4 regions of the Mangrovibacter phragmitis genome follow, and region 2 is predicted to be linked to each of the others. Evidence: predicted binding sites of a transcription regulator. Region 2 holds the regulator's gene; each other region holds the start of a gene.

Region 1 (7,720 bases), 2.7 Mb from region 2:
GGGTGGCTGGCGAAGTTATTCAGGAGCCTGATGCCGGGTTTAATCCTTTCCAGCTTGCACCACGCCTGATGATGAATCTGGCTGATGTCCCGGCAACGGGGGCTGTTCAGCCAGGCAGCCGGGTGCGCTGGCTGTATAAATTTGCCGGTACACCCGGGCAAATTACCCGTTTTGAGAATGCACTATTACCACAGTTAACGGCTGAATACCGGTGGTACAGCCCGGAGCAGGAAGACAGTGCGCTGGGTAAATCCCTTGAGCGTTCACGTCAGTTTTTGCTTTTGTCTGCATTATTGACGTTATTGCTGGCAATCGCCGCTGTTACTGTGGCAATGAATCACTACTGCCGGTCTCGTTATGACCTGGTTGCCGTGTTGAAAACCCTTGGCGCAGGGCGTAAGGCACTGCGCCGTCTGATTATTGGTCAGTGGTCATTATTATTGCTGGTCTCTGCCGGTACGGGTCTGCTGGCGGGCAAAGTATGTGAATCCATCTTGCTGGCATTACTGCGCCCGGTGTTACCTGCAACGTTGCCTGAACCGGGGCTGATGCCATTAATCTGGGCACTGGGTGGGATGGTGGTGATAGCCTTTTTGGTTGGGGCGCGTCCTTACCATATCTTGCTGGCCACTCAGCCCGTGCGGGTGCTGCGGCGCGATGCCATAGCTCGCCGCTGGCCGCTTACTATTTATCTGCCTGTTATGGCGCTGGTGGTGGTAGCACTGCTGGCATTGCTGGTCGGCAACAACATGTTGCTGTGGTCAGTTCTGGCGGGAAGTTGCGTGGTGGCATTGCTGTGCGGTCTGGCAGGCTGGCTGGCCCTGTGGATATTAAAGCGTTTCACTACACGGGTGTTATCACTGCGCCTTGCAGTGAACCGTCTGCTGCGCCAGCCTCTGACAACGCTGAGCCAGATTGCGGCCTTTTCCCTCTCTTTCATGCTACTGGCGCTGTTATTGGTATTGCGTGGCGATCTACTGGATCGCTGGCAACAGCAGTTGCCGCCGGAAAGCCCTAACTATTTCCTGATAAATATCGCGCCAGAACAGTTAGGTGAAATGAAAAGCTTTCTGGCAGAGCACCAGGTTATTCCCGACCGGTTTTATCCCATCGTCCGGGCGCGTTTAACCGGAATTAATGGCGATACCACTGATAGTAACAAAGATGAAGCACTCAACCGTGAGCTCAACCTGACATGGCAGCGTGTAAAACCTGCGCATAACCCGATTGTTGCCGGTAACTGGCCGCCAGCAACCGGGGAAGTGTCTGTTGATGAAGGGCTGGCTAAACGGCTGAATTTGAAGCTGGGAGATAAACTGACATTTACTGGTGATACTGACACTTTCACAGCAACAATATCAAGCTTACGTAAAGTCGACTGGGAAAGCCTGCGGCCGAACTTCTACTTTATTTTCCCTGAAGGTGCGCTCAACAATCAGCCGCAAACCTGGCTTACCAGTTTCCGTTGGGAGCAGGGGGAATCCTTGCTGACACAACTTAACCGTGAATTCCCGACAGTGAGCCTGCTGGATATCCGCGCCATTTTAAACCAGGTGGGAATGGTATTACAGCAGGTAAGCCGGGCACTGGAAGTGATGGTGGTGCTGGTAACACTGTGCAGTGTATTACTGCTTCTGGCTCAGGTGCAGGTTGGTATGCGCCAGCGTCACCAGGAATTACTGGTCTACCGTACTTTGGGAGCGGGTAAAAACCTGCTGCGCCAGTCACTATGGTGGGAGTTTATTACCCTTGGTGTGGTGGCGGGCATTGTTGCCGCAGGAGGGGCCGAAAGTGCGCTGGCTTTGCTACAAACCCAGGTATTTGATTTCCCCTGGTCACCTGACTGGCGTTTATGGCTCGCTCTGCCCGTATCAGGTGCGCTGGTTTTGGCTCTATTTGGCGGCTGGCTGGGTGTGCGTCTGGTAAAAGGCAAAGCCCTGTATCGGCAAGTTCAGGGGTAAATAAAAAGAAAACAGATTGTGAAAGAAAAGCACTTATTTATTGGGTGCTTTTTCTTTTTTTGATAAATAATGCGAATTAATTATCTTGCTTCGCACAAAATGATAATACTTATTTTTTTTATCATTTTTTGTAATAAATATTCATAATATTATTTTTTTCAGTAGCACTGATTGATAATTTTAATAAATAAAATTTAATAAATAGCAGGTAATCTTCTCCTTGCTAAAGTGGTTTTAGCACCTATTGGTAAGGAATAGAAATGAACAAAAAAATAACAGTGCTGGCGCAGGCAGTCAGCACCGCAGTGGTATTAACTGCAATGATGGTTCCAGCTCATGCAGAGATTACGTTATTGAAACAGGATCCAAAAGCAGGGGATCCATTAAGCCGGTTAAATTTCACTGTAGGTGGGAGTATTCGCCCTCAGTTTAATAATATGACAGGTGATGGTGATAAAGGTTCTTACAAACGTAATGGATTTGATGGCGGGACACGTTTTCGTTTCGCTTCTGACTATTATCTGTTCGATGATATCAGCTGGATAAATTATTACGAACTGGGCGTTAATATCCCGGCGGTATTTAACTGGGATGACCATTATGCCAAAGGCGCAAATAATACTAACCGCCGTATGCTGTATACCGGGTTGAAAAGTGCTACCTGGGGTACACTGACTTACGGTAAACAAAACAGTATTTATTATGATGTGGTTGGTGCAAAAACTGATATCTGGGATTACGACATGCTTGCCCAGGCACCAGGTAACGGTATCAATGGCGACTACGATGGTTCTTACCGTTCACGCGGCATGCTGAAATACAAAAAAGCAGTTGGTAATGTTGACCTGTATGGCGCCTGGTTGTTTGACGATGACGAATATTTGCCAGGCAATGGGCTGCGCTATAAACGTAAAGGCGGCGGCTCACTGGGTGTGGATTATCACATCACTAAAGACCTGACATGGGGTACTGCGTGGAACATGACCCGTGCAGAAATGCGTGACCCTTCTAACGGTGACAGCAAAACCCAGAACCAGAATATTTTAGGTACAGCATTGAGCTGGAAACCGGATAACTGGACTTTCTCCTTCGGTGGTGGCTGGTATCAGAACTTCCTGGTCTCGAAAAAGAGCACTGTTAATGACTACTTTGCAGGTGACGCCTGGGGGATTGAATACTTTGCCGGGTACAAATTCCCGGTTGGGCAGTATGGCCTGCAGTCTGTTCAGCCGTATTTTATGGGTGACCGCCTGGAATATGTCAACGACCGAAACTATCAGCGCATTGATAATGGCCTGGGGGTTAGTTTCCAGCTGGATTACGGCTTCCGTGTTGACTATGAACACGTATTTACCTCCAGCACCGATAAAACGCTGGGTGATATGAACCTCGTTCGTCTGCGTTACGACTTCTGATAAAAAAAGACAAGCGCCTTGTGCGCTTGTCTTTACTCTACAGACGCCTGCGACTTCCTGCTAACAGCCAGTAAACTAAAGGCTGTGAACTGAACCAGCCTTATTGGTTACTGCAACTGTAATTGTGCCCAGGCAATACCACTGGCGTACTCTTCTGGTAAAAGCGTGAGCAGCGCTTCAAGTGAGGCAGAAAGGTGCCCTTTATCCGCATCTGACAGATTCAGATGGCCCACTTTCCGGCCTGGCCGCACTTCTTTTTCATACCAGTGCAGGTGAACCAGTGGCAATTTGAGCCACTCCCAACTACGAGGTGTGCCAATCAGGTTAATCATTACTGAAGGCGCGCTGACCACCGGGCGCGGCAAGGGTAAATCCAGTATTGCGCGCAGGTGCAGTTCAAACTGGCTGATGGAAGCACCATTTTGTGTCCAGTGACCACTGTTGTGAACACGGGGCGCCAGTTCATTAATCAGCAACCCGGCAGGTGTCACAAAACACTCCATTGCCATCACGCCGATATACCCCAGTTCATCCATGACAGCCGACAGCATAGACTCAGCCTGGTCCTGTTGCTCAGCACTGGCGGAGGGGAATGCCACACTGGCTCGCAGGATCCCGTCCTGGTGGAGGTTGTGGGTAAGAGGGTAGAACACCTTGGTGCCGTCTTTAGCGCGAGCGCCAACCAGAGATACTTCGCCAGAGAATTTAATGCCTTTCTCAACAATACACTCGCCGTAGCACTCAACTGGCAGGTTGTCTGTTTCACCCGGGCGCAGGCGCCACTGACCACGCCCGTCATAGCCACCCACGCGGCGTTTAACAATTGCCAGTTCACCCGCCAGGGCAAAGACTGCAGGCCACTCCTGCCGAGAGGCGAGCAATTGCCAGGGTGCAGTAGGCAACTGCAATTTATCGAACAATTGCTTTTGTGTCAGGCGATCAGCAATGACCGGAAAAACATCGCGGTTAACAAATGCTGCATGGTTTGCCAGCTCGCGGGTTAACGGGGTTTCAGGCCAGCGTTCAATTTCAGCGGTGATAACACTGTGCTGCCAGGGAACGGCTTGCGGGTCTGCGTCCAGGCCAACTGGCCAGACAGTGACCCCCAGAGGCTCCCCGGCCTGGCGCAGCATACGCCCAAGCTGGCCATTACCCAGTACGCAAACTTGCATTATTCAGCCTCCCGCGGGTCCGGGTTGTTCAGCACATCTTCAGTCTGCGTTTTGCGCCAGTTTTCCAGGCGGGCAAGCAGTGGGGCATCATGCTGGGCCAAAATTTGAGCCGCCAGCAACGCGGCATTTGCGGCACCCGCTTTGCCAATTGCCAGTGTCCCTACCGGGATCCCTTTCGGCATTTGAACAATAGAGTACAGGCTGTCCACACCGCTCAGTGCAGCGCTTTGTACAGGCACGCCCAACACCGGCACCAGAGTTTTGGCTGCAATCATGCCTGGCAAGTGCGCAGCACCGCCAGCACCGGCGATAATAACCTGAAAACCCTTTCCCTGTGCCTGTTCGGCAAAACTGAACAGTTTATCGGGGGTACGGTGGGCGGAGACAATTTCCACATGGTGAGGAACGTCCAGAGCAGTCAGGACTTCAGCGGCAAACTGCATGGTAGCCCAGTCACTTTTGGACCCCATCACAATGGCGATACGCGCCGGGTTTTGGGTGGAAGACATGCGTCTCAAAACTCCTGTGAATAAACAAAACAACGACAGACTGTTGCGGAGAAGGGCTCAGAGAATAGCACGTAAAGCGGGCAAGGAAAACGGTTGCGTAGTGGTGAAATGGGCATTAAACCATAACAAAATGGGTTAAAACGGAAAGTGGATCAGAGCCATCTCTTCTGCGGTAACACGAATCATTGAGCCTTCTGTATGCCAGGCGCCTAATACGGCCCGTAATGCAGGTTGACCGTTGGCTTCAAGCTCATGAATCGCCGGCCGATGCGTATGCCCGTGCACCAGCCATTGCGCCTGATGGCGCGTGAACGCTTCCTGGACTGCCTGTGGGTTGACATCCATAATCGCCAGCGATTTGTGTTGATTCGCCTGCTGGCTATTGGCGCGCATTTTCCGTGCAATATGGCGGCGAATAAACAGCGGCAGGGCAAGAAACAGGCGCTGGATCCAGGGCGTGTGAACTTTGCGGCGAAAATCCTGGTACGCGTGGTCATCAGTACACAAGGTATCGCCGTGCATGATAATAACCGGGCGCCCGTACAGTGACACGCACTGCTCCTGGGGCAGTAATGTCATACCGCTACGCCGGGCGAATGCTTTGCCCAGCAAGAAATCACGGTTGCCATGAATAAAATAGACGGGCACGCCCTGATTCACCAGGGTACGAATGGCATCGGCTATTTGCTGGTGAAGAGGCTCCGGGTCATCGTCACCAATCCAGGCTTCGAACAAATCCCCGAGAATATACAGTGCGTCTGCTTGCGGTGCTGTCTGTGCCAGAAAACGCAGAAAACCGGCGGTAATCGCCGGTTCTTCTGTGCACAGATGCAAATCTGCGATAAAGAGTGTTGCCACGATTACTCGCTGACAGTCACGCTTTCAATTACTACGTCGTCTTTCGGTACATCCTGGTGCATACCACTGCGGCCAGTAGAAACGGCTTTGATTTTATCCACCACATCCATGCCTTCCACGACTTCAGCAAACACGCAGTAGCCCCAGCCTTGCAGGCTTTCGCTACTAAAGTTCAGAAAGTCGTTATCAACAACGTTGATAAAGAATTGTGCAGTAGCGGAATGTGGAGCCTGAGTACGTGCCATCGCCAGCGTGCCACGGGTGTTTTTCAGGCCGTTATTGGCTTCGTTCTGAATGGTGTCTTTGGTTTCTTTTTGTTTCATGCCCGGTTCAAAACCGCCGCCCTGAATCATAAAACCATTGATAACACGGTGGAAAATCGTGTTGTTGTAGAACCCTTCGCGACAGTAGTCCAGGAAGTTTTTAACTGTTACCGGTGCTTTATCGTCAAAAGTTTTGATAACGATATCGCCATGATTGGTATGAAAAGTAACCATGCTGTGCATCCTATTCTGCCATGTAGTGCTTAAGCCTGCGCTGCAGGCCACAATAGCCCGTTGTTATAGCACACTCATCAGGTTCGATCACCTTGCAATGCATGCTGCTTTAGAAAGGAATTTTGGGGTAATATAGATTATTGCTTTTTTACCACACACATACATGGAATCGCTGATGTTAAAGATTTTCAATACTCTGAGCCGTCAAAAAGAAGAATTTAAACCCATTCATGCCGGGAAAGTTGGCATGTACGTGTGTGGAATAACTGTTTACGATCTGTGTCATATTGGCCATGGGCGGACATTTGTCGCGTTCGACGTAGTGGTGCGCTACCTTCGCTCTCTGGGCTATGATGTTAACTTTGTGCGTAACATCACTGATATTGACGACAAAATTATTAAGCGTGCGGCGGAAAATGGCGAAGGCTTTACCGCGCTGGTGGACCGCATGATAACCGAGATGCACGCTGATTTTGATGCACTGAATATTCAGCGGCCTGACTGTGAGCCCCGGGCAACGCATCATATTCACGAAATTATCGAGATTGTCGAAAAACTGATTCAGCGCGGGCATGCTTATGTTGCTGATAACGGCGATGTCATGTTTTCTGTGCCGACAGACGCCTCTTATGGGCAATTATCCCGCCAGGACCTGGAACAGCTCCAGGCGGGTGCGCGGGTTGATGTTGCCGATGCCAAGCGTAACCCCATGGATTTTGTGCTGTGGAAAATGTCCAAGCCAGGTGAACCGAGCTGGGCATCTCCCTGGGGCGAAGGCCGTCCAGGCTGGCATATTGAATGTTCTGCCATGAACTGCAAGCATCTGGGTAGCCATTTCGATATTCACGGCGGGGGTTCCGACCTGATGTTCCCGCACCATGAAAACGAAATCGCCCAGTCCACCTGTGCTCACGACGGCGACTATGTGAATTACTGGATGCATTCCGGGATGGTTATGGTGGATCGTGAAAAAATGTCCAAATCCCTGGGCAATTTCTTCACTGTGCGTGATGTACTGAAATATTACGATGCAGAAACAGTGCGCTACTTCCTGATGTCCGGGCATTACCGCAGCCAGCTTAATTACAGCGAAGAGAACCTGAAACAGGCGCGTGCTTCTCTGGAACGTTTATATACTGCTCTACGCGGTACAGATAAAGCGGCTGTTGCTATGGGTGGTGAAGTTTTTAAAGCGCGCTTCTGCGAAGCAATGGATGACGATTTCAACACACCTGAAGCCTATTCTGTACTGTTTGATATGGCCCGGGAAGTTAACCGCCTGAAAAGCGAGGATATGGCTGCTGCTAA
Region 2 (7,720 bases):
TGCGCAGGTTTAGCGCGCCTGTTGAGCCTTGTACAGGCGAATAACGCCAGGTTCAAATAAAAAAACCACCTGCGGGTTGCGGGTGGTTTTTTTACATCAGGAACCTTTATTCAGCGCGGAACACGAAGGCCATTTTCAATGCCGCGGCTAAAGACAACCTGCCACAATTGAATGTCTCGTGCACGAAATGCACCTGCACAGGCGTTCAGATAATAAGTAAACATCCGCTTAAACCGTTCCGAATAATTATCTGCTATTTCTGGCCAGCACGCCAAAAACCGCTGGTACCATGCCATCAGCGTTTTGTCGTAATCTGAGCCGAAATTGTGCCAGTCTTCCATAACAAAATAAGGCTCGCTGGCCTGAGCGATATGTTTTACTGATGGCAGACAACCGTTGGGGAAAATGTATTTATTTATCCATGGGTCAACATTGTTGTCTGTTTTGTTTGAACCAATGGTATGCAGCAGGAAGATCCCTTCAGGCTTCAGACACCGATTGACAACAGCAAAGTAAGTCTCATAATTTTTGGGGCCGACATGCTCAAACATGCCTACAGAAACAATGCGATCAAACTGCATGGTCAGATCACGGTAGTCTTGCAGCAATATTGTGACATCCAGCCCTTCACAACGCGCCTGTGCAAGTTTTTGCTGTTCAGCTGAAATTGTTACACCGTATACCGACACACCGTAATTTTTTGCTGCAAATGCCGCAAGCCCACCCCAGCCGCAACCAATATCCAGCAAGGTCATTCCCGGCTTGAGCTGCAGTTTTTCGCAGATCATTCTCAGTTTATCCTGTTGTGCAGTTTCCAGGTCAGTGGCTTTTTTCCAGTAGCCACAGGAATATTGCATAAAAGGATCGAGCATTCTGGTGAAGAGGTCATTACCCAGGTCGTAATGCTCTTTACCAACAATCCAGGCTCGTTTACGGTTTTGCAGATTAAACAGGCGGGCGGACAGAATACGCAACGTATCTTTAAAATGATGGGGGAGTTGGTTTTCCAGACCATTTCTGAGCACTTTAGTGAAAAACAGGTCAAGACGGTCGCAATCCCACCAGCCGTCCATATAACTCTCACCTAATCCCAAAGAACCTTGCTGCAATATGCGTTTAAAAAAATCAGGATTTTTTACCTGGATGTCCGCAGGACTATTACCATTTATCGCGACACCCGCATGTGACAGCAATTCACTGACAATGCGGAACCATTCATTATCTTTTATCGCGGTTTCTTCTATACACGATGAACTCATAGTTTCTCCATCACCTGACTGTGAGCAGACACTAAAAAAGCGTAGTCGCTAATTTGACATTGTGAGTTGTCTCACAGCAAAAAAAAACATAAGCCCGGAACCGGACGCGATATAAAAGCAGGTGGTCGCCTGATGACAGGCCATCTGAAAACGGGAGTCGGGGCCCCCGAAAGAAAGAATGCAGGCCCGGTATCCCGAGCCCCATATCAGTATATGCCGCGTAACAATGTGATTCAATAGAAAATTGTTAGCAAGCTAATTACAAAAAAATGACATTATCGCTAACGTGTGGAGCGGACGGGATGAGGGGTTTTGGCAACGGCTATTGCCTGTAACTGGTAGCCTACCCAGGCAGGAACCAGGGTGCTTAACATAATGCTGGTTGTGGCAATCAGCGGTGTGGATACCATCATGGAAACCAGCAGGCTTGCCAGAAAACAAAGCCCCAGTTGCAGCGTGTTTTGTAATGCGGCTGCCCGCCCGGCAGCCTGAGGAAACGGCTGCAGGGCCTGTGCCACGACAACAGGATAAATTGCACCGTTTGCCAGCGCCATCAGGCAGAAGGGTACCAACAGGCTGACCAAAGAAGGCGATGTGGTCAGTGACACACCAAAAACAGTGGCAACACTCACGGTAAATATCCCCAGCATCCAGGGTAACATTTGCCGCCCTTGCCACTTTTTCAGTGCACTACGGCAACCAAAACCGCCCAGCAAAAAAGCCAGTGTTTGTGGTACATAGCTCAGTCCTATTGCCTCAGGCCCGAACCCCATTTGGTGAAGAATAAAGGGGGAACCTGTGAGCCAGGCAAAAAAACTGGCTGAGCAGGCCGCATATATGATGACATTGCCGCAGTACCCTTGATGACGCAACAAAGAGGAGTAAAGGGTGGGTTGAGAATGCGCTGTACGTTGTGGGCGTTGTGCACTGGTGTAATGCCTGAGGGGTAAAATCAGCAAAAGTGTAATGAATAACAGACAGGCGAATATTGCCTGCCAGGTAAAATGGCGCAGTATCCAGCTACCGGCAAGAGGAGCCAGTGCCGGGGAAAGCGCAACCAAAGGCATAATGGTGGCAAAGACGCGATTAGCCTGTTGCCCGGAGAAACGGTCAGTAACCAGTGCCTGCCAGCTTACTGTTGCGCAACATACCCCAACGGCCTGCATAAACCGCAAAACCAGAAATGCTGTTGGTGAAGTGACGAAAAAAATCCCGGCACAACTCAGTGCAAAAATCACCAGCCCGGTCAACAAAACAGGGCGGCGACCAAAATGGTCTGAGAGTGGGCCCCAAATTAACTGGGCCAGAGCGAAACCGGCGAGAAACACACTCAAACTGGCACTGATGGCAGACGGGGGAGCCCCCAGTGAGACCTGAATGGCACTAAACGCTGGCAGGTACATATCGGTTGCCAGAAAGCCCAGCATGCTTAGCCCTGCAAGCCAGGTAATAAAGAGACGGGAGGTACTCATGGTCAATCCTGATATAACAAAATTCGTGGCGTGAGTGTAAAAAGTGCATCCATCTTTGTGAAACGCTAAAATTTGCTTATTCCTTTCAAAATTTTTGCAGGCAGGTTATGTGGTCAGAATATGCACTTGAAGTGGTGGATGCCGTCGCTCGCAATGGCAGTTTTAGCGGCGCTGCCCAGGAGTTACACCGTGTACCTTCGGCAATCAGTTATACAGTGCGACAACTGGAATCCTGGCTGTCGGTCGAACTGTTTGAACGCCGCCATAAAGATGTAGAACTGACTGCCGCTGGCCGGTGTTTTTTACAGGAAGGTCGCAGTGTTATCAAAAAAATGCATGAAACACGCCTGCAGTGCCAGCAGATAGCGAATGGCTGGCGTGGTTCACTGGCTATTGCGGTCGACACCATTGTCCGTCCGGCAAGAACCCGTCAGTTGGTGCAGGATTTTTATCATCAATTCCAGGATGTGGAGTTGCATGTACGGCCGGAAGTGTTCAATGGTGTGTGGGATGCGCTGGCAGATGGGCGGGTCGAACTGGCGATTGGCGCGACACAGGCTGTGCCTGTCGGTGGGCGGTACGGCTTTCGTGATATGGGGAGCATGGCATGGCGTTGTGTGGTCGCTGCATCGCACCCGCTTGCGCAGATGACAGGTTTTATTGGCGATGACGTACTTCGCCAGTGGCCATCTCTGGTTCTGGAAGATACCTCGCGTGAACTGCCTAAAAGGATAACCTGGCAACTCAGTAATCAGCGTCGGATAGTGGTACCCGACTGGCAGTGTGGTTTTGCCTGCCTGAGTGAGGGCATCGGTATCGGCATGGTGCCGGCGCACATGGCACAGCCATTTATTGAACGCGGTGAATGGGTGAGTCTGCGGCTTGAAAATCCTTACCCCGATTCTGCCTGTTGCCTGACATGGCGGCAAAGTGATGCCTCGCCAGCTTTACAGTGGGTGCTGGATTATCTGGGAGATAGCGGCACTCTGAACAGTGAGTGGTTGCGGGAGCCGGGTCAACTCCCGCAGGATGATTAACGGCGATAATCCATGAACGGGCCATCAGCAACAGAACGACGTTCAATAAGGCGGGGATGAACCTCAATAGTCTGGGACTCTTCGCGCTTATTGATAATTCTGTCGAGCAGCATATTAAAAGCCGTCTCGCCGAGAGAATCTTTGGGCTGGTGAACCGTGGTCAGTGCCGGGGTAAAGTAACGCGCGTTGCGCACGTTATCGTAACCAATAATCGAGATATCCTGCGGCACACGCAGCCCCATTTCATCGGCAGCACAGATAGCCCCCATCGCCATTATATCTCCGCCACAAAACACAGCTGTTGGGCGTTGCGGACAGGTAAGGATTTGCTGCATAGCGTTGTAGCCAGACTCGGGTTCGAAATCGCCGTGAACAACCCATGACTCAGGGACATTGATACCGGCTTCGCTCATTGCTTTCATGAAGCCGGAAAGCCGTCCTGAGCCGGTGTTGCGTTCCAGTTGACCTGATATCACGCCAATTTCCCGGTGTCCACGCTCAATTAAATACCGGCCAGCCATGTAACCGCCTTCGAAGGCGTTATCAATGACAGAGTCGGTAAAATCTGCCCGTGCTTCACCCCAGTCCATAACCACCATCGGAATATGGCGGTACTCTTCCAGCATAGACAGCAGTTCCTGGGGATATTCTGAACACATAACCAGCAGGCCATCAACGCGCTTTTGCGCCATCATTGACAGGTAGGCTCGCTGCTTTTCAAAATTATTGTGCGCATTGCCGAGAATCAGTGTGTAGCCTTTGGCAAAACAGCTGTTCTCAACCGCTTCAATAATTTCAGCAAAATAGGGGGCCTCACTGCTCGTGGAAAGCAGACCAATAGATTTTGTGTGGTTCACTTTCAGGCTGCGTGCTACCGCGCTGGGTGAATAGTGCAGTTCTTTAATTGCTGCCCACACCGCATTACGGGTGTCTTCCGCAACAAAACGCGTTTTGTTAATAACGTGTGATACGGTTGTAGTGGAAACGTTTGCGCGTTTCGCGACGTCTTTTATAGTTGCCATTTGATGTCACTCCAGACCATACCCTAAACTCCTGAAATATAATTGGTTAAACGTTTGCCTGGGCTTATCCCTGTAAGCAACGAATTGGGTTGCCAGCATGCCGGGATTGCGACATAAAACGAAAAGGAGGGGATAGTGGCCGGTACGTAATAAGTCAGCGTGCGATTTTGTCTTATATTGAGTAAAAGTGGAAGTGCTAAAGCACATATCAAACTAAATCTTTAAGGATTTTACGGCCAAACTGTGTAAAAATGATCTACACCCACTTTTTACAGGGAATAAGGAATTAATCATGCCAACTGAATTGAGATATTCACTGACTACGACTGTTATTACCTTAGGTCTGATTGTTGCAACGGCGCTGATTGCCATCCTGCATTAAGGCCTGTACTGTTTTTACACAGTTATCGTTGCCCAGGCGGTGGCGTTGTTAGTTTTGTGCCTTACTGACAACTAATACACTATCGCCTGGCTGTTGCGTTTTTCTCCCTTTCTGCCCCGATACTACCTGCAGCACTGATTCTTTACCGTTTAGCAAAACTCTATTATCACTATTGCCACTTTTCAAAACGAAGTGTGACTGACATCATGTTTTCATCTTTTTTGTCTGTGCCTGCGTTGCTTTGCGCTGGCTAAAAATTGAGGTAGTGATGAAAGTCAATTTTCCATTACTCGCTCTCGCAGTAGGCGCTTTTGGGATTGGTACCACTGAGTTTTCACCTATGGGGCTGTTACCTGTTATTGCCGAAGGTGTGCATGTTTCGATTCCCGCAGCCGGGATGCTGATTAGCGCCTATGCCGTTGGGGTAATGATTGGCGCCCCTTTGATGACACTGTTGTTGTCGCGTTATTCACGGCGAAATGCCCTGGTTTTTCTGATGAGTATTTTTACTTTGGGTAATGTGCTCTCTGCTGTGGCTCCGGATTATGGCATGTTGATGTTTGCCCGTGTGATAACCAGCCTGAACCATGGGGCATTTTTTGGCCTGGGGGCTGTGGTGGCTGCCAGTGTTGTCCCCGCGAATAAACAGGCCAGTGCTGTCGCAACGATGTTTATGGGGCTGACGATTGCCAATATCGGTGGGGTGCCGGCGGCAACCTGGCTTGGACAGTATATTGGCTGGCGTATGGCTTTCCTGGGGATTGGTGCGCTGGGGCTGGTAGCCATGTTCAGTTTGTTTATGACAATTCCGGCTGGCATTCAGGGCCACAAGCCTGATGTGGCGAAGGAACTGAAGGTTCTTGTCCGACCTCAGGTACTGGCAGCACTGCTCACAACTGTCCTGGGTGCTGGCGCGATGTTCACGCTGTACACCTACATTGCTCCCGTACTTGAAACTATTACAGGCGCAACACCCGGGTTTGTCACGGCCATGCTGGTGCTTGTCGGTGTTGGCTTTTCTATTGGGAATTATTGGAGTGGGCGGTTAGCGGATAAATCAGTGACAGGCACGCTGATTGGTTTCCTGGTGCTACTGATTACCAGTATGGCACTGGTGCCCTGGGTGGGTAAAAGCTATGCCGGTGCCGCGTTGATGATGATTGTTTGGGGGGCTGCAACATTTGGTGTGGTTCCGCCTTTGCAGATGCGAGTTATGCGTGTTGCCAGTGAAGCTCCGGGCCTTGCTTCATCTGTTAATATCGGCGCTTTTAATCTGGGGAATGCGCTGGGAGCTGCAGCTGGTGGGGGGGTAATAACTGCAGGCCTGGGTTACAGTACGGTACCCGTTATGGGCGCAGTAGTTGCTGCGACAGGGTTGTTACTGGTATTGATTAACCGCCAGGTGGATAACCGTGTTTGTGACACAGTTGACTAAGTTCACACTTTTTCGGTCAAAAAAAAAGCGAAGCACGAGCTTCGCTTTTTTATCGTTACCGCGATTATGCAGCGAGATTTTTCGCAACAAATTCCCAGTTTACCAGAGCCCAGAAGTGCTCCAGGTAGTTAGGGCGAGAATTACGGTAGTCAATGTAATAGGCGTGTTCCCACACATCAACAGTCAGTAACGGTGTCGCACCTGCAGTCAGCGGTGTACCGGCGTTAGAGGTGGAAACGATAGCCAGGCTACCATCTGCCTGTTTAACCAGCCAGGTCCAGCCAGAACCAAAGTTCTTAGCTGCGGCATCGTTAAATTTTGCTTTAAAATCAGCAAAGCTACCGAAAGCAGCATTGATGGCATCAGCAATTGCACCAGTCGGTTCGCCACCTGCGTTAGGTGCCAGACAGTTCCAGTAGAAAGTGTGGTTCCAGACCTGAGCTGCATTATTGAACACACCACCTTCAGAAGAGCAGATGATCTCTTCAAGGGACTTGCCTTCGAAAGGGGTACCTTTAACCAGGTTGTTCAGGTTGGTCACGTAAGTTTGATGATGTTTACCGTAGTGGTATTCCAGTGTTTCCACAGAAATGTGCGGTTCAAGCGCATCTTTTGCATACGGTAATGCAGGTAATTCAAATGACATTGCTTCACTCCTTGTTATTGTGTACTTAACAAAAATAACACACTTTATAAGGCTTTATGTTACCAATATAAAACTAGAATAAAAAGAATGCCTTGCCTGCTCCAAAAAAGCAGGCAAGATTTTATCGCAGGGTTTTTGGCGTCATTACCCGGCGCGCACCTACATAATGGCGCTGCCAGTAATCTTCACTCAGGGAGGTTATCTGGATGTCCTGCCCACTACGCGGAGACTGAATAAATTTTCCACCCCCAATGTACACGCCTACGTGGTCTGCACTACCCCGGCCTTCAGTACGAAAGAACACTAAATCGCCACTTTGTAGTTCCCCTCGCTCAACAGGGGCTGCGTCTCTCAGGTGATACATTTCATTGGCGGTACGCGGAATATGGAATTTAACTAAATCTTTGTAGGCATAGTAGACCAAACCGCTGCAGTCAAACCCAGTACGTGGGGAACTGCCTCCCCAA
Region 3 (7,720 bases), 1.5 Mb from region 2:
CTACCGGGCAGTGCCATTGGCATGACAACCCGAACACCAGTGATGCGTCCACTCCGGTCCTCTCGTACTAGGAGCAGCCCCCCTCAATTCTCCAGCGCCCACGGCAGATAGGGACCGAACTGTCTCACGACGTTCTAAACCCAGCTCGCGTACCACTTTAAATGGCGAACAGCCATACCCTTGGGACCTACTTCAGCCCCAGGATGTGATGAGCCGACATCGAGGTGCCAAACACCGCCGTCGATATGAACTCTTGGGCGGTATCAGCCTGTTATCCCCGGAGTACCTTTTATCCGTTGAGCGATGGCCCTTCCATTCAGAACCACCGGATCACTATGACCTGCTTTCGCACCTGCTCGCGCCGTCACGCTCGCAGTCAAGCTGGCTTATGCCATTGCACTAACCTCCTGATGTCCGACCAGGATTAGCCAACCTTCGTGCTCCTCCGTTACACTTTAGGAGGAGACCGCCCCAGTCAAACTACCCACCAGACACTGTCCCCACGCCAGATTATGGCGCCAGGTTAGAACATCAAACATTAAAGGGTGGTATTTCAAGGTTGGCTCCATGCAGACTGGCGTCCACACTTCAAAGCCTCCCACCTATCCTACACATCAAGGCTCAATGTTCAGTGTCAAGCTATAGTAAAGGTTCACGGGGTCTTTCCGTCTTGCCGCGGGTACACCGCATCTTCACGGCGAGTTCAATTTCACTGAGTCCCGGGTGGAGACAGCCTGGCCATCATTACGCCATTCGTGCAGGTCGGAACTTACCCGACAAGGAATTTCGCTACCTTAGGACCGTTATAGTTACGGCCGCCGTTTACCGGGGCTTCGATCAGGAGCTTCGCTTGCGCTGACCCCATCAATTAACCTTCCGGCACCGGGCAGGCGTCACACCGTATACGTCCACTTTCGTGTTTGCACAGTGCTGTGTTTTTAATAAACAGTTGCAGCCAGCTGGTATCTTCGACTGACTTCAGCTCCATCCGCGGGGGACTTCACCTACATGTCAGCGTGCCTTCTCCCGAAGTTACGGCACCATTTTGCCTAGTTCCTTCACCCGAGTTCTCTCAAGCGCCTTGGTATTCTCTACCTGACCACCTGTGTCGGTTTGGGGTACGATTTCGTGTTACCTGGAGCTTAGAGGCTTTTCCTGGAAGCAGGGCATCTGTCACTTCAGCACCGTAGTGCCTCGTCATCACGCCTCAGTGTTAATGAGTAACCGGATTTGCCTGGTCACTCCACCTTCACGCTTAAACCGGGACAACCGTCGCCCGGATGACACAGCCTTCTCCGTCCCCCCTTCGCAGTAACACCAAGTACAGGAATATTAACCTGTTTCCCATCGACTACGCCTTTCGGCCTCGCCTTAGGGGTCGACTCACCCTGCCCCGATTAACGTTGGACAGGAACCCTTGGTCTTCCGGCGTGCGGGTTTTTCACCCGCATTATCGTTACTTATGTCAGCATTCGCACTTCTGATACCTCCAGCATGCCTCACAGCACACCTTCACCGGCTTACAGAACGCTCCCCTACCCAACAACACTTAGTGTCGCTGCCGCAGCTTCGGTGCATGGTTTAGCCCCGTTACATCTTCCGCGCAGGCCGACTCGACCAGTGAGCTATTACGCTTTCTTTAAATGATGGCTGCTTCTAAGCCAACATCCTGGCTGTCTGGGCCTTCCCACATCGTTTCCCACTTAACCATGACTTTGGGACCTTAGCTGGCGGTCTGGGTTGTTTCCCTCTTCACGACGGACGTTAGCACCCGCCGTGTGTCTCCCGTGATAACATTCTCCGGTATTCGTAGTTTGCATCGGGTTGGTAAGCCGGGATGGCCCCCTAGCCGAAACAGTGCTCTACCCCCGGAGATGAATTCACGAGGCGCTACCTAAATAGCTTTCGGGGAGAACCAGCTATCTCCCGGTTTGATTGGCCTTTCACCCCCAGCCACAGGTCATCCGCTAATTTTTCAACATTAGTCGGTTCGGTCCTCCAGTTAGTGTTACCCAACCTTCAACCTGCCCATGGCTAGATCACCGGGTTTCGGGTCTATACCCTGCAACTGGACGCCCGGTTAAGACTCGGTTTCCCTGCGGCTCCCCTATACGGTTAACCTTGCTACAGAATATAAGTCGCTGACCCATTATACAAAAGGTACGCAGTCACCCCATTAAGGGGCTCCCACTGCTTGTACGTACACGGTTTCAGGTTCTTTTTCACTCCCCTCGCCGGGGTTCTTTTCGCCTTTCCCTCACGGTACTGGTTCACTATCGGTCAGTCAGGAGTATTTAGCCTTGGAGGATGGTCCCCCCATATTCAGACAGGATACCACGTGTCCCGCCCTACTCATCGAGCTCACAACGGGTGCGCTTTCGTGTACGGGGCTTTCACCCTGTATCGCCGGCCATTCCGGACCGTTCCACTAACACACCTGCTGATTCAGACTCTGGGCTCTTCCCCGTTCGCTCGCCGCTACTTGGGGAATCTCGGTTGATTTCTTTTCCTCGGGGTACTTAGATGTTTCAGTTCTCCCGGTTCGCCTCATTAACCTATGGATTCAGTTAATGATAGTGTGACGAGTCACACTGGGTTTCCCCATTCGGACATCGCCGGTTATAACGGTTCATATCACCTCACCGGCGCTTTTCGCAGATTAGCACGTCCTTCATCGCCTCTGACTGCCAGGGCATCCACCGTGTACGCTTAGTCGCTTAACCTCACAACCCGAAGATGTCTTCGTGCTGTAAGTTTTGAGAGACTCACGAACAACTTGCGTTGTTCAGTGTTTCAATTTTCAGCTTGTTCCGGATTTTTAAAGAGCATAATACTTCACAGCATACTGATTCAGTACACTCTGAACTATTTTAACGGACAGGGATGGTGGAGCTATGCGGGATCGAACCGCAGACCTCCTGCGTGCAAAGCAGGCGCTCTCCCAGCTGAGCTATAGCCCCATCGAGTCATACAACGTTCTGTTACCCGTAATTTTCACTGAGACAAGGCGCAGAATGACGAAGCATACTTTTCAGTATGTGAGTCATTTTGCAACACCGTATCAGGGAAAATTTGGTAGGCCTGAGTGGACTTGAACCACCGACCTCACCCTTATCAGGGGTGCGCTCTAACCACCTGAGCTACAAGCCTGCAGAAGTTTTACTGCCCGTTTTTCTTTTCATCAGACAATCTGTGTGAGCACTGCAAAAGACCGTATCTTTAAGGTAAGGAGGTGATCCAACCGCAGGTTCCCCTACGGTTACCTTGTTACGACTTCACCCCAGTCATGAATCACAAAGTGGTAAGCGCCCTCCCGAAGGTTAAGCTACCTACTTCTTTTGCAACCCACTCCCATGGTGTGACGGGCGGTGTGTACAAGGCCCGGGAACGTATTCACCGCGGCATTCTGATCCGCGATTACTAGCGATTCCGACTTCATGGAGTCGAGTTGCAGACTCCAATCCGGACTACGACGCACTTTATGAGGTCCGCTTACTCTCGCAAGTTCGCTTCTCTTTGTATGCGCCATTGTAGCACGTGTGTAGCCCTGGTCGTAAGGGCCATGATGACTTGACGTCATCCCCACCTTCCTCCAGTTTATCACTGGCAGTCTCCTTTGAGTTCCCGGCCTAACCGCTGGCAACAAAGGATAAGGGTTGCGCTCGTTGCGGGACTTAACCCAACATTTCACAACACGAGCTGACGACAGCCATGCAGCACCTGTCTCAGAGCTCCCGAAGGCACTCCCGCATCTCTGCAGGATTCTCTGGATGTCAAGACCAGGTAAGGTTCTTCGCGTTGCATCGAATTAAACCACATGCTCCACCGCTTGTGCGGGCCCCCGTCAATTCATTTGAGTTTTAACCTTGCGGCCGTACTCCCCAGGCGGTCGACTTAACGCGTTAGCTCCGGAAGCCACGCCTCAAGGGCACAGCCTCCAAGTCGACATCGTTTACGGCGTGGACTACCAGGGTATCTAATCCTGTTTGCTCCCCACGCTTTCGCACCTGAGCGTCAGTCTTCGTCCAGGAGGCCGCCTTCGCCACCGGTATTCCTCCAGATCTCTACGCATTTCACCGCTACACCTGGAATTCTACCTCCCTCTACGAGACTCCAGCCTGCCAGTTTCGAATGCAGTTCCCAGGTTGAGCCCGGGGATTTCACATCCGACTTGACAGACCGCCTGCGTGCGCTTTACGCCCAGTAATTCCGATTAACGCTTGCACCCTCCGTATTACCGCGGCTGCTGGCACGGAGTTAGCCGGTGCTTCTTCTGTCAGTAACGTCAATTGATGAGCGTATTAAGCTCACCACCTTCCTCCTGACTGAAAGTACTTTACAACCCGAAGGCCTTCTTCATACACGCGGCATGGCTGCATCAGGCTTGCGCCCATTGTGCAATATTCCCCACTGCTGCCTCCCGTAGGAGTCTGGACCGTGTCTCAGTTCCAGTGTGGCTGGTCATCCTCTCAGACCAGCTAGGGATCGTCGCCTTGGTGAGCCGTTACCTCACCAACAAGCTAATCCCATCTGGGCACATCTGATGGCAAGAGGCCCGAAGGTCCCCCTCTTTGGTCTTGCGACGTTATGCGGTATTAGCCACCGTTTCCAGTAGTTATCCCCCTCCATCAGGCAGTTTCCCAGACATTACTCACCCGTCCGCCGCTCGCCGGCAAAGAAGCAAGCTTCTTCCCGCTGCCGCTCGACTTGCATGTGTTAGGCCTGCCGCCAGCGTTCAATCTGAGCCATGATCAAACTCTTCAATTTAAAGTTTGATGCTCAAAGAATTAAACTGTTTATTCGTAATGAATTAACTGTTAGTCACTCTTTAAGACTTGATAATTTTTAGCGTCTTTCGACGTTAAGATATCAGTGCTTATGAGTGCCCACACAGATTGTCTGATAAATTGTTAAAGAGCAGTGCGACCCGGCATTCTGCCTGCTGTCGCGAGGTGGCGTATATTACGCTTTCCTCTTTCAGAGTCAACCCAATTTTTCAGGATTTTTTCTCTTTATCTCCCCGGCTTACTGCACTCAGTGAAGCGTGCCGCCGTGTCGATGGAGGCGCATTATAGGGAGTTCAGATTTTGCTGCAATAGAAAATTTGCATAAAAAAGACTGAGTGCTGCATTCCCCAGCAAAACCCGGATTTATACCTGCTTATCAACAGAGTTATCCACAATCATTGTTGATGAGGAAATTTTGCGAGCGTCACGCAAACGTTTTCGCTACAATGCACCCGCGTTTTCGCAGACCCACTTTATGAAGGGTGTCAGTCCTGCTTTTCTTTATTAGATGTATTAATCGCAGTACATATAGATAGAACAAAGCAGCACTCACACTCTTCTGCAATTGCAATAAACTGAAATCCAGGGGATTGATCACCATGCAACAACCTCGTCCTGTACGCCGTGCTCTTCTCAGCGTGTCTGATAAAGCCGGGATCGTCGAATTTGCCCAGGCCCTTTCTCAACGTGGCGTTGAACTGCTCTCCACAGGTGGCACTGCCCGCTTGCTGGCTGATGCAGGCCTGCCGGTAACCGAAGTTTCTGATTACACCGGTTTCCCGGAAATGATGGATGGACGAGTGAAAACGCTGCACCCGAAAGTGCATGGGGGCATTCTTGGCCGTCGTGGGCAGGATGACGCTATTATGGCAGAGCATGCTATTTCTCCTATTGATATGGTCGTCGTGAACCTTTACCCGTTTGCCCAGACCGTTGCCCGTGAAGGCTGCTCACTGGAAGACGCTGTTGAAAATATCGATATTGGTGGCCCTACCATGGTTCGCTCCGCCGCCAAGAACCATAAAGATGTCGCGATTGTGGTTAACAGCAATGACTACACCACTATTGTTACTGAAATGGATGCCAACAACGGTTCACTGACTTTTGAAACCCGCTTCGACCTGGCAATTAAAGCATTCGAGCATACCGCTGCCTATGACAGCATGATTGCCAACTACTTCGGCACCATGGTGGCGCCATACCACGGTGAAACAGACAAACCTTCTGGCCGCTTCCCCCGCACTCTGAATCTGAACTTTGTGAAAAAACAGGATATGCGTTATGGGGAAAACAGCCATCAGCAGGCTGCTTTCTATATAGAGAGCCAGGTAACAGAAGCTTCCGTGGCAACTGCTGAGCAGGTTCAGGGCAAGGCTCTGTCTTATAATAACATTGCCGATACTGACGCTGCCCTTGAGTGTGTGAAAGAGTTCAACGAGCCCGCATGTGTGATTGTTAAACACGCCAACCCCTGTGGCGTAGCAATCGGTGACGATATTCTTGCTGCTTACGAGCGCGCCTGGAAAACCGACCCGACCTCCGCTTTTGGCGGCATTATTGCGTTCAACCGCGAGCTGGACGAGAAGACAGCTCAGGCCATCATATCCCGCCAGTTTGTTGAGGTCATTATTGCCCCTTCAGCAACCGCTGAAGCACTGAGAGTCACTGCTGCCAAACAAAACGTGCGCGTACTGGTCTGCGGCCAGTGGCAGGCTCGGGTGCCAGGCCTTGATTTTAAACGCGTCAACGGTGGCTTACTAGTGCAGGACCGCGACCTGGGTATGGTAGGTGAAAGCGAGTTACGTGTTGTCACGAAACGCCAGCCTTCTGCCGAAGAGCTGCGTGATGCCCTGTTCTGCTGGAAAGTAGCCAAATTTGTGAAATCCAACGCCATTGTGTATGCCAAAGAAAATATGACTATTGGTATTGGCGCCGGGCAAATGAGCCGTGTTTACTCTGCCAAAATTGCTGGTATCAAAGCCGAAGACGAAGGACTGGAAGTAAAAGGTTCGGCCATGGCATCTGATGCGTTTTTCCCGTTCCGCGATGGCATTGATGCGGCGGCAGCAGTAGGCGTTACCTGTGTTATCCAACCAGGAGGTTCCATTCGCGACGAAGAAGTTATTGCCGCCGCCGATGAACACGGTATTGCTATGATCTTCACTGGTATGCGTCACTTCCGCCATTAATTCAGGAGCACCGCATGAAAGTATTAATTATTGGTAATGGTGGGCGCGAGCATGCGCTGGCATGGAAAGCAGCACAGTCCCCCCAGGTAGACACCGTATTTGTCGCACCGGGTAATGCAGGAACCGCACTCGAACCGGCTTTACAGAATGTGGATATCAATGTAACGGATATCCCGGCACTGCTGAGCTTTGCGCAAAACGAAAAAATTGACCTGACAATTGTCGGCCCGGAAGCACCGCTGGTGATTGGTGTGGTTGATGCCTTCCAGGCTGCTGGCCTGACGATTTTTGGCCCCACCAAAGGTGCCGCGCAACTGGAAGGCTCCAAAGCGTTCACTAAAGATTTTCTGGCACGGCACCATATTCCAACCGCCGAATACCAGAATTTCACTGAGGTGGAGCCTGCGCTGGCTTATGTCCGTGAAAAAGGCGCCCCTATTGTTATCAAGGCCGATGGTCTGGCTGCCGGTAAAGGCGTGATTGTGGCGATGACGCTGGAAGAAGCGGAAGCGGCCATTCAGGATATGCTGGCAGGCAATGCTTTTGGTGATGCCGGCCACCGGGTGGTGGTTGAAGAGTTTTTGGATGGTGAAGAAGCCAGCTTTATTGTGATGGTGGATGGCGAGCACGTATTGCCGATGGCCACCAGCCAGGATCACAAACGTGTTGGTGATGGTGATTCCGGCCCGAATACCGGTGGTATGGGTGCTTATTCCCCGGCTCCGGTAGTTACAGATGAAGTGT
Region 4 (7,720 bases), 1.2 Mb from region 2:
GGTAGATGTTAAAACGCACCGCACTATCCAAAACGCTGTCACAACGCTCAAAGCGCGTGGCATGCAGATCCTCGCCACTCATCTTTCAGATAGCGCCGTTGATTTTCGGGAAATCGACTACACTCGCCCTACCTGCATTCTTATGGGCCAGGAAAAAACAGGCATTACTCAGGAAGCGCTGGCACTGGCTGATCAGGACATTATCATTCCGATGACTGGCATGGTGCAGTCGTTAAATGTTTCTGTTGCATCGGCACTCATTCTGTATGAAGCACAACGCCAGCGCCAAAACGCAGGTATGTATGCACGGGAAAACAGTATGTTGCCAGACAGCGTTCAGCAACGGCTTTTGTTTGAAGGTGGTTACCCGGTGCTGGCTAAAGTCGCCAAACGCAAAGGCCTGCCCTACCCGCTGATTAACCATGCCGGGGAAATAGAGGCAGAGGCCAGTTGGTGGGCCAGAATGCAGTCAGCGGAATAATGCCATGAAAGGCCGCCTGCTGGATGCCATCCCTCTCAGTACACTGACTGGTGTAGGTGCCAGCCAGAGCAATAAACTGGCAAAAATCGGCCTTCATACCATCCAGGATCTCCTGCTACATCTCCCGTTACGCTACGAAGACCGCACGCAACTCTATGCAATAGGGGATTTGCTGCCAGGTGTTTACGCAACCGTTGAGGGGGAAGTACTGAACTGCACCGTGCAATTTGGCAGGCGTCGCATGATGGTATGCCAGATAAGCGATGGTAGCGGTATTCTGACCATGCGGTTTTTCAATTTTAATGCAGCAATGAAAAACAGCCTGGCAACAGGGCGGCGAGTACTGGCTTATGGCGAAGCAAAGCGCGGTAACCACGGGGCAGAGATGATTCACCCGGAGTATCGTTTACAGGATGATGCCAGTGCGCCTGCATTACAGGAAACGCTGACCCCGGTTTACCCCACAACAGAAGGTGTGCGCCAGGCTACGCTACGTAAACTCACCGACCAGGCGCTGGAACTGCTGGACAGCTGCGCCATTGCAGAGCTATTGCCACAAGAGCTGGCACAGGGAATGCTGAGCCTTCAGCAGGCATTGCACACACTCCACCGCCCCCCGCCTTCATTACAACTGGCTGATCTGGAAGCCGGGCAACATCCTGCTCAGCGCCGCCTGATTATGGAAGAGTTACTGGCGCATAACCTGAGTATGCTGGCGTTAAGGGCAGGAGCACGGCGTTATCACGCACGCCCTTTGCCTGAAGATGATGCACTCAAGCATAACTTTCTCACCCAGCTCCCTTTTGCTCCCACAGGCGCGCAGCAACGCGTTGTGGCGGAAATTGAGCGGGATATGGCACAGGATACACCGATGATGCGTCTGGTTCAGGGCGATGTCGGGTCAGGGAAGACGCTGGTTTCCGCCCTTGCAGCGTTACGTGCGATTGCCGATGGGTGCCAGGTGGCATTAATGGCACCCACTGAATTACTGGCTGAACAGCATGCAGCTAACTTTGCAGCCTGGTTTGAACCACTCGGGATTCAGGTGGGCTGGCTGGCGGGAAAACAGAAGGGTAAAGCACGTCAGGCTCAACAGGAAGCCATCGCCAGCGGCCAGGTACAAATGATTGTTGGCACCCATGCTATTTTCCAGGAACAGGTTGAGTTTCATAACCTGGCTCTGGTAATTATTGATGAACAGCACCGCTTTGGGGTCCACCAGCGCCTGGCTTTGTGGGAAAAAGGTGAGAAACAAGGCTTCCACCCACACCAGTTAATTATGACCGCAACCCCTATACCCCGCACACTTGCGATGACAGCCTATGCAGATCTGGATACCTCGGTAATTGATGAATTACCACCGGGCAGAACACCAGTGACAACGGTTGCCATTCCTGATTCTCGCCGCCCGGATATTATTGAGCGCGTTCGCCATGCCTGTGCACAAGAAGGGCGTCAGGCTTACTGGGTGTGTACGTTGATTGAAGAATCTGAGCTACTGGAAGCCCAGGCAGCGGAAGCGACATGGGAGGAGCTAAAAAACACGTTGCCAGATTTATCTGTTGGTCTGGTTCATGGCCGCATGAAACCGCAAGAAAAGCAGGCGGTCATGCAGGATTTTAAATCCGGAAAACTGCATCTGCTAGTTGCTACCACGGTAATTGAAGTTGGGGTTGATGTTCCCAACGCCAGTCTGATGATCATTGAAAACCCGGAGCGCCTTGGGCTGGCCCAGTTACACCAGTTACGAGGGCGTGTTGGCCGTGGTGCGGTAGCCTCACATTGTGTCCTGCTCTACAAATCACCGTTATCCAAAACGGCGCAAATGCGTTTGCAGGTGCTGCGCGACAGTAACGATGGGTTTGTGATTGCTCAAAAAGACCTGGAAATTCGAGGGCCGGGGGAATTACTGGGCACCAGGCAAACCGGGAATGCCGAGTTTAAAGTCGCAGACCTGTTACGCGACCAGAGAATGATACCGGAAGTACAACGCGTAGCGCGCCACATTCATGAAAAATACCCCCAACAGGCACTCGCTCTCATTGAGCGCTGGATGCCAGAAACTGAGCGTTATTCTAATGCCTGATACCCCACGGTTATCAAAACCGCAGGGTATTGTTTAACATGCAATGTGTTATGCACCAAAAATTGGCAGTAATAAATAGAGCTTAATGACCAGCGCATTCACAATATCAATGAAGAATGCACCCACCATGGGAACCACCAGAAACGCCATATGTGATGGCCCGAAACGGTCAGTAATTGCCTGCATATTCGCAATAGCCGTTGGCGTTGCCCCCAGGCCAAATCCACAATGCCCGGCAGCCAGTACAGACGCATCATAGTTCTTGCCCATCAATCGCCATGTCACGAAGATAGCATACAGCGCCATGGACAGTGCCTGCACCGCCAGAATCGCCAGCATCGGCAATGCCAGAGAAGCCAGTTCCCATAATTTCAGGCTCATTAATGCCATGGCAAGAAACAAGGAAAGACTGACGTTACCGAGAACTGATACCGCTCGATCAAATACCTGGTAGAAACCAATAGCAGATAGAGTATTACTGAGGATGACACCGACAAACAACACGCAAACAAATGTAGGCAGTTCAAGTACTGTCCCTTGCAACAGCTGAGCGACAATGCGCCCCAGTGTCAAGCAAATGGCAATCATGGCAATGGTTTCCACCAGTACCAGTGAAGTGATCATGCGGCCAATATCTGGCTTTTCGAATGCAGTGGGTACAGCGTTATCATCCGGAGTACCGTCCGGTGTGGATGAATGTTTGACCAGATAACGTGCGACCGGGCCACCAATCAGCCCACCCAGCACCAAACCAAATGTTGCGCAGGCCATTGCCACTTCAGTCGCATTTTCAAACCCGTAACGCTCGGTAAACAGTTTACTCCACGCAGCACCTGTACCATGCCCACCAGACAGCGTAATCGACCCGGCCAACAATCCCATTAACGGGTCAAGCCCCAACACCTTTGCCATACCAATACCGATGGCGTTCTGCATTAGTAACAGACCGACAACAACAATCAAAAATGTACCAAGGACTTTGCCGCCCGAGCGCAGACTGGCGATATTGGCATTCAACCCAATAGTGGCAAAAAAAGCCAGCATTAACGGGTCTTTCAACGACATATCAAACTCAACTTCCCAGTCAGTTGTGAGTTTGAGCAATAGCAATGCCAGAGCGACCAGTAAGCCACCCGCGACGGGTTCAGGAATAGTGTATTTTTTCAGGATTGGTACGGTTTGAACCAGTTTGCGCCCCAGCAATAGGACAAGGGTCGCCGCGACCAGCGTAGATAAGGTATCGAGATGAAACATATTGAAATACTCCATGTGCGCATCAGTTGCTGCACGCTATCGTCCTGTAATAAGAAATATCACCAAAAAGTGGATAGACGCATCATTCTAACTAAAAAACAGCCAGAGATTAGCATAAAAACCAGATTTGCCGTTATTAACATCGTTGTTACAAAAAGCAACCGTTTGCTTTTACCATTTAGTCCGATAAAATCACCGCTTTTCCACCATGAGATATCCCAATAATGTCCGCCAGCCATTCAGAAGCAGAAAGTGCGCAAACGGTTGCCCAGCCATTGCGTAACAGTGAACTTATTTATCACCTGGAAGACAGGCCGCCTTTGCCGCAAACCTTGTTTGCTGCCTGCCAGCACTTGTTGGCCATGTTTGTCGCGGTAATCACTCCTGCACTATTAATCTGCCAGGCGCTGGGGTTACCAGCTGCGGATACTCAACACATCATTAGCATGTCGCTATTTGCTTCCGGTGTGGCATCTATCATTCAAATTAAAGCCTGGGGACCAGTCGGTTCAGGTTTATTATCCATTCAGGGAACCAGCTTTAACTTCGTATCTCCATTAATTATGGGAGGCCTGGCACTGAAAAATGGCGGTGCGGATATCCCTACAATGATGGCGGCGCTGTTTGGCACATTGATGCTGGCAAGCTGTACCGAAATGGTACTGTCGCGCGTTCTGCACCTTGCCCGGCGCATTATCACACCACTGGTTTCCGGCGTAGTGGTCATGATTATCGGGTTATCACTGATTCAGGTCGGCCTGACGTCTATTGGTGGTGGTTACGCTGCCATGAACGACCACAGCTTTGGCTCCCCTAAAAACCTGTTACTGGCTGGGATAGTTCTGGCCGTCATTATTCTGCTTAACCGCCAGCGTAACCCTTATTTACGGGTTGCATCGCTGGTGATTGCCATGGCAATCGGCTACCTTGCTGCAGGGCTTATGGGCATGCTGCCCGACAACACCACAGCCGCTAACCAGTCGCTGATTATGGTTCCAACGCCGCTTTATTACGGCCTCGGCTTTGACTGGAATCTGTTGGTTCCGCTGATGTTGGTATTTATGGTGACCTCGCTGGAAACAATTGGTGATATTACGGCCACATCGGATGTCTCAGAACAACCGGTGTCCGGGCCGTTATACATGAAGCGCCTGAAAGGTGGTGTCCTGGCAAATGGCCTGAACTCAATGGTTTCCGCTATTTTCAATACCTTCCCGAACTCCTGCTTTGGGCAAAACAACGGAGTGATTCAGTTAACCGGTGTAGCAAGCCGCTATGTCGGTTTTGTGGTTGCACTGATGCTCATCATTTTGGGCCTGTTTCCAGCTGTGAGTGGATTTGTACAACATATTCCTGAACCTGTTCTGGGTGGTGCCACCATTGTGATGTTTGGCACCATAGCTGCTTCAGGTGTCCGAATTGTGTCTCGTGAACCGTTAAACCGCCGTGCCATTCTGATAATTGCATTGTCGCTGGCGGTGGGTTTGGGCGTTTCTCAGCAGCCGTTGATTCTACAGTTTGCGCCTGACTGGCTGAAAAATATGCTCTCTTCCGGGATTGCCGCAGGTGGGATCACCGCTATCCTGCTTAACCTGATTTTCCCGCAAGAAAAAGAAAAACAATAACGGCTGTGTTATTCGGTATTAGCCCGGTTGCAAAACCGGGCTAATACCAACATGTTTTCCCGGCATTCTGCCTGTTTTCTCGCCATTCCTTGCTTACGGATGTAACTCCTCACATATCCACCCTTGAGGTCTGTATATTTTTAAGGCATAACACCCGAATGATATCTGCGCAGGATGGAAGACTATGAAATTCGCAGGAAAGTTAATTTTCGCACTGCTGCTCGTCGTCTTTGCGGTGCTGGTTGCAGGGTATTTTGTGGTGCAAACCCCGTGGGGCACCGGAAAAATTGTCCGCTGGGTGAATAACAACACAGGTTATGATTTAAAAATTCAGTCTGTTTCGCACTCCTGGCGTTCCCCGGACCATGTCATGTTGTCTGGTGTTACATTTGGCAGAAAGGGCCATTCAGCCACCCTGGTGGCAAAGCAGGTGGATATTGGCCTGAGTGCACGGCAGTTTTCAGAGCCTCTGCATGTGGATACCATCCTGTTAGAGGGCGGTACCCTGAACTTATTACCTTCTGCCGCACCACTACCTTTTCAGGCTGAGCGGTTACAACTCACCAACATGGCTATTAACAGCCCGGAGACTGGCTGGGATCTCACCGCACAGCGGGTAAGTGGTGGGCTGGTGCCCTGGAAACCTGAACCCGGCAGTATTCTGGGGCGAAACACCCAAATACAGCTCAGTGCCGGTTCGTTGTCACTGAATGGTATCCCGGCTACAAATGTACTGATACAGGGCAAAATCGCTCAGCAGGAAGTTATTCTGCAAACCGTGGGCGCTGATATCGCACGCGGAGCATTAACAGCCAGTGCCCGGCGCAATTCTGACGGTAGTTGGGAAATTGAGATGCTACGGCTTAATGATATTCGCCTGCAAACGGCTAAATCACTGGTGGATTTTCTGGCCCCGTTAACCACCCCACCTTCATTAATGATTGACCGGCTGGAAGTGACCGGCGCTCGCATGGAAGGGCCACAATGGGCAATTACCGATTTGAACTTCAGCCTGCGCAACCTGACCCTGGCAAAAGGCGAATGGAGCAGCAGTGACGGGCAAATATCCCTGAATGCCAGCGATATTATTTATGGGCCGTTCCAGTTCACAGACCCAATTTTTAATGCAGATTTGTCTGCAGATGGCATCAAAATCCGCCAGTTTTCGTCACGCTGGGAGCGCGGGATGATTCGTGCCGACGGGCAGTGGTTGCGACAATCTCATACTCTGGCACTGAATGAGGTTGCCGTTGCCGGGCTGGAATACACACTACCCGCACAGTGGAAAACCTGGTGGCAAACCGCTTTGCCAGACTGGCTTCGGACGCTGACTGTTGGGCGTTTTTCCGCCAGCCGTAATTTACTGATTGATATTAATCCCGATTTTCCCTTCCAGTTTACCTCACTGGATGGTGATGGCACTGGCCTTACACTGGTAAAAGATAATCAGTGGGGAATCTGGCAGGGTAAGCTGAACTTTGCCGCCGCAGGGGCAACCTTCAATAAAGTAGATGTCCGGCGACCATCTGTCAGTTTGACGGCCACACCTGATAATATTGCAGTAACAGAGCTCAGCGCGTTTACAGATAAAGGGTTGCTTGATGCTAAAGCGCAGGTAAGCCAGACAGCAGAACGGGCAATCTCGTTACAGCTTTCAGGGAAAGGGGTTCCCCTGAATATTCTGCATAACTGGGGTTGGCCAGACGTTCCGCTTTCTGGCAATGGTAACCTGCAATTGTCACTGCAAGGTCGTTTACAGGCCGGGTTACCCCTTGCGCCCGGCATGAATGGCACACTACACCTGACAGACAGCAAAGGCGAGCAGGCTCAGCAAACCATGCATCAGGGAACCGTCACGGGGAGTTAACCCTTACTCCTCCTCATTCCCACCCGCTTCCAGCGCACCGAACGGTTGCGCCGGAAGCACCATATACACCCCTTCGAATACTGCTCCCAGATGGTCATCGCCAAATAATTTAACCTGCAACTGTACGCGTGATTTGCGCCCACGGGCCAGGCGGTCAAGATCACCACTGAGTGTTTCAAGGCTGGCCTCAGCCCCCGGTTTACCGGCGATCGGCTTGCTGTAGCGAATGTGTGCATCAGCCAAAATAATGGTTCCGCCTAAATGGCGCTCACGTAGCATCAGCCAGATAAGCCCCCAACCGGTCAGTGTTGCCAGCGAGAATAAGCTCCCGGCAAATAAGGTATGATGCGGGTTTTGGTTACCTGTTTCCGGCATGGTGGTAATAAACTTCTGCCCGGTATACTGCA

What was found. Region 2 encodes PurR, which represses purine synthesis genes. Its sites were predicted from a motif close to CANGCAAACGTTTGCNTG; they were not measured.
Region 1: the regulator PurR is predicted to act here: its motif matches at 5,140-5,157, upstream of purE (5-(carboxyamino)imidazole ribonucleotide mutase).
Region 3: the regulator PurR is predicted to act here: its motif matches at 5,213-5,230, upstream of purH (bifunctional phosphoribosylaminoimidazolecarboxamide formyltransferase/IMP cyclohydrolase).
Region 4: the regulator PurR is predicted to act here: its motif matches at 3,976-3,993, upstream of gltS (sodium/glutamate symporter).

Annotation. Positions count from the first base shown of each region.
Region 1 covers NZ_CP134782.1:4,233,967-4,241,686, reverse strand. Annotated here, with positions in the region: gene ybbP (putative ABC transporter permease subunit YbbP) at 1-1,961, shown strand, start outside; gene MPHASIOC01_RS20585 (porin) at 2,222-3,376, shown strand; gene purK (5-(carboxyamino)imidazole ribonucleotide synthase) at 3,484-4,551, opposite strand; gene purE (5-(carboxyamino)imidazole ribonucleotide mutase) at 4,548-5,057, opposite strand; gene lpxH (UDP-2,3-diacylglucosamine diphosphatase) at 5,193-5,915, opposite strand; gene ppiB (peptidylprolyl isomerase B) at 5,918-6,412, opposite strand; gene cysS (cysteine--tRNA ligase) at 6,588-7,720, shown strand, end outside.
Region 2 covers NZ_CP134782.1:1,123,749-1,131,468, forward strand. Annotated here, with positions in the region: gene cfa (cyclopropane fatty acyl phospholipid synthase) at 111-1,259, opposite strand; gene punC (purine nucleoside transporter PunC) at 1,541-2,731, opposite strand; gene punR (DNA-binding transcriptional activator PunR) at 2,839-3,768, shown strand; gene purR (HTH-type transcriptional repressor PurR) at 3,765-4,790, opposite strand; gene MPHASIOC01_RS05415 (YnhF family membrane protein) at 5,083-5,172, shown strand; gene MPHASIOC01_RS05420 (MFS transporter) at 5,441-6,607, shown strand; gene sodB (superoxide dismutase [Fe]) at 6,672-7,253, opposite strand; gene MPHASIOC01_RS05430 (C40 family peptidase) at 7,375-7,720, opposite strand, start outside.
Region 3 covers NZ_CP134782.1:5,401,365-5,409,084, forward strand. Annotated here, with positions in the region: rRNA gene MPHASIOC01_RS25895 (23S ribosomal RNA) at 1-2,723, opposite strand, end outside; tRNA gene MPHASIOC01_RS25900 (tRNA-Ala) at 2,885-2,960, opposite strand; tRNA gene MPHASIOC01_RS25905 (tRNA-Ile) at 3,074-3,150, opposite strand; rRNA gene MPHASIOC01_RS25910 (16S ribosomal RNA) at 3,226-4,767, opposite strand; gene purH (bifunctional phosphoribosylaminoimidazolecarboxamide formyltransferase/IMP cyclohydrolase) at 5,387-6,976, shown strand; gene purD (phosphoribosylamine--glycine ligase) at 6,991-7,720, shown strand, end outside.
Region 4 covers NZ_CP134782.1:5,678,237-5,685,956, forward strand. Annotated here, with positions in the region: gene trmH (tRNA (guanosine(18)-2'-O)-methyltransferase TrmH) at 1-481, shown strand, start outside; gene recG (ATP-dependent DNA helicase RecG) at 486-2,567, shown strand; gene gltS (sodium/glutamate symporter) at 2,616-3,821, opposite strand; gene MPHASIOC01_RS27275 (uracil-xanthine permease family protein) at 4,046-5,446, shown strand; gene MPHASIOC01_RS27280 (AsmA family protein) at 5,631-7,313, shown strand; gene fabY (fatty acid biosynthesis protein FabY) at 7,317-7,720, opposite strand, start outside.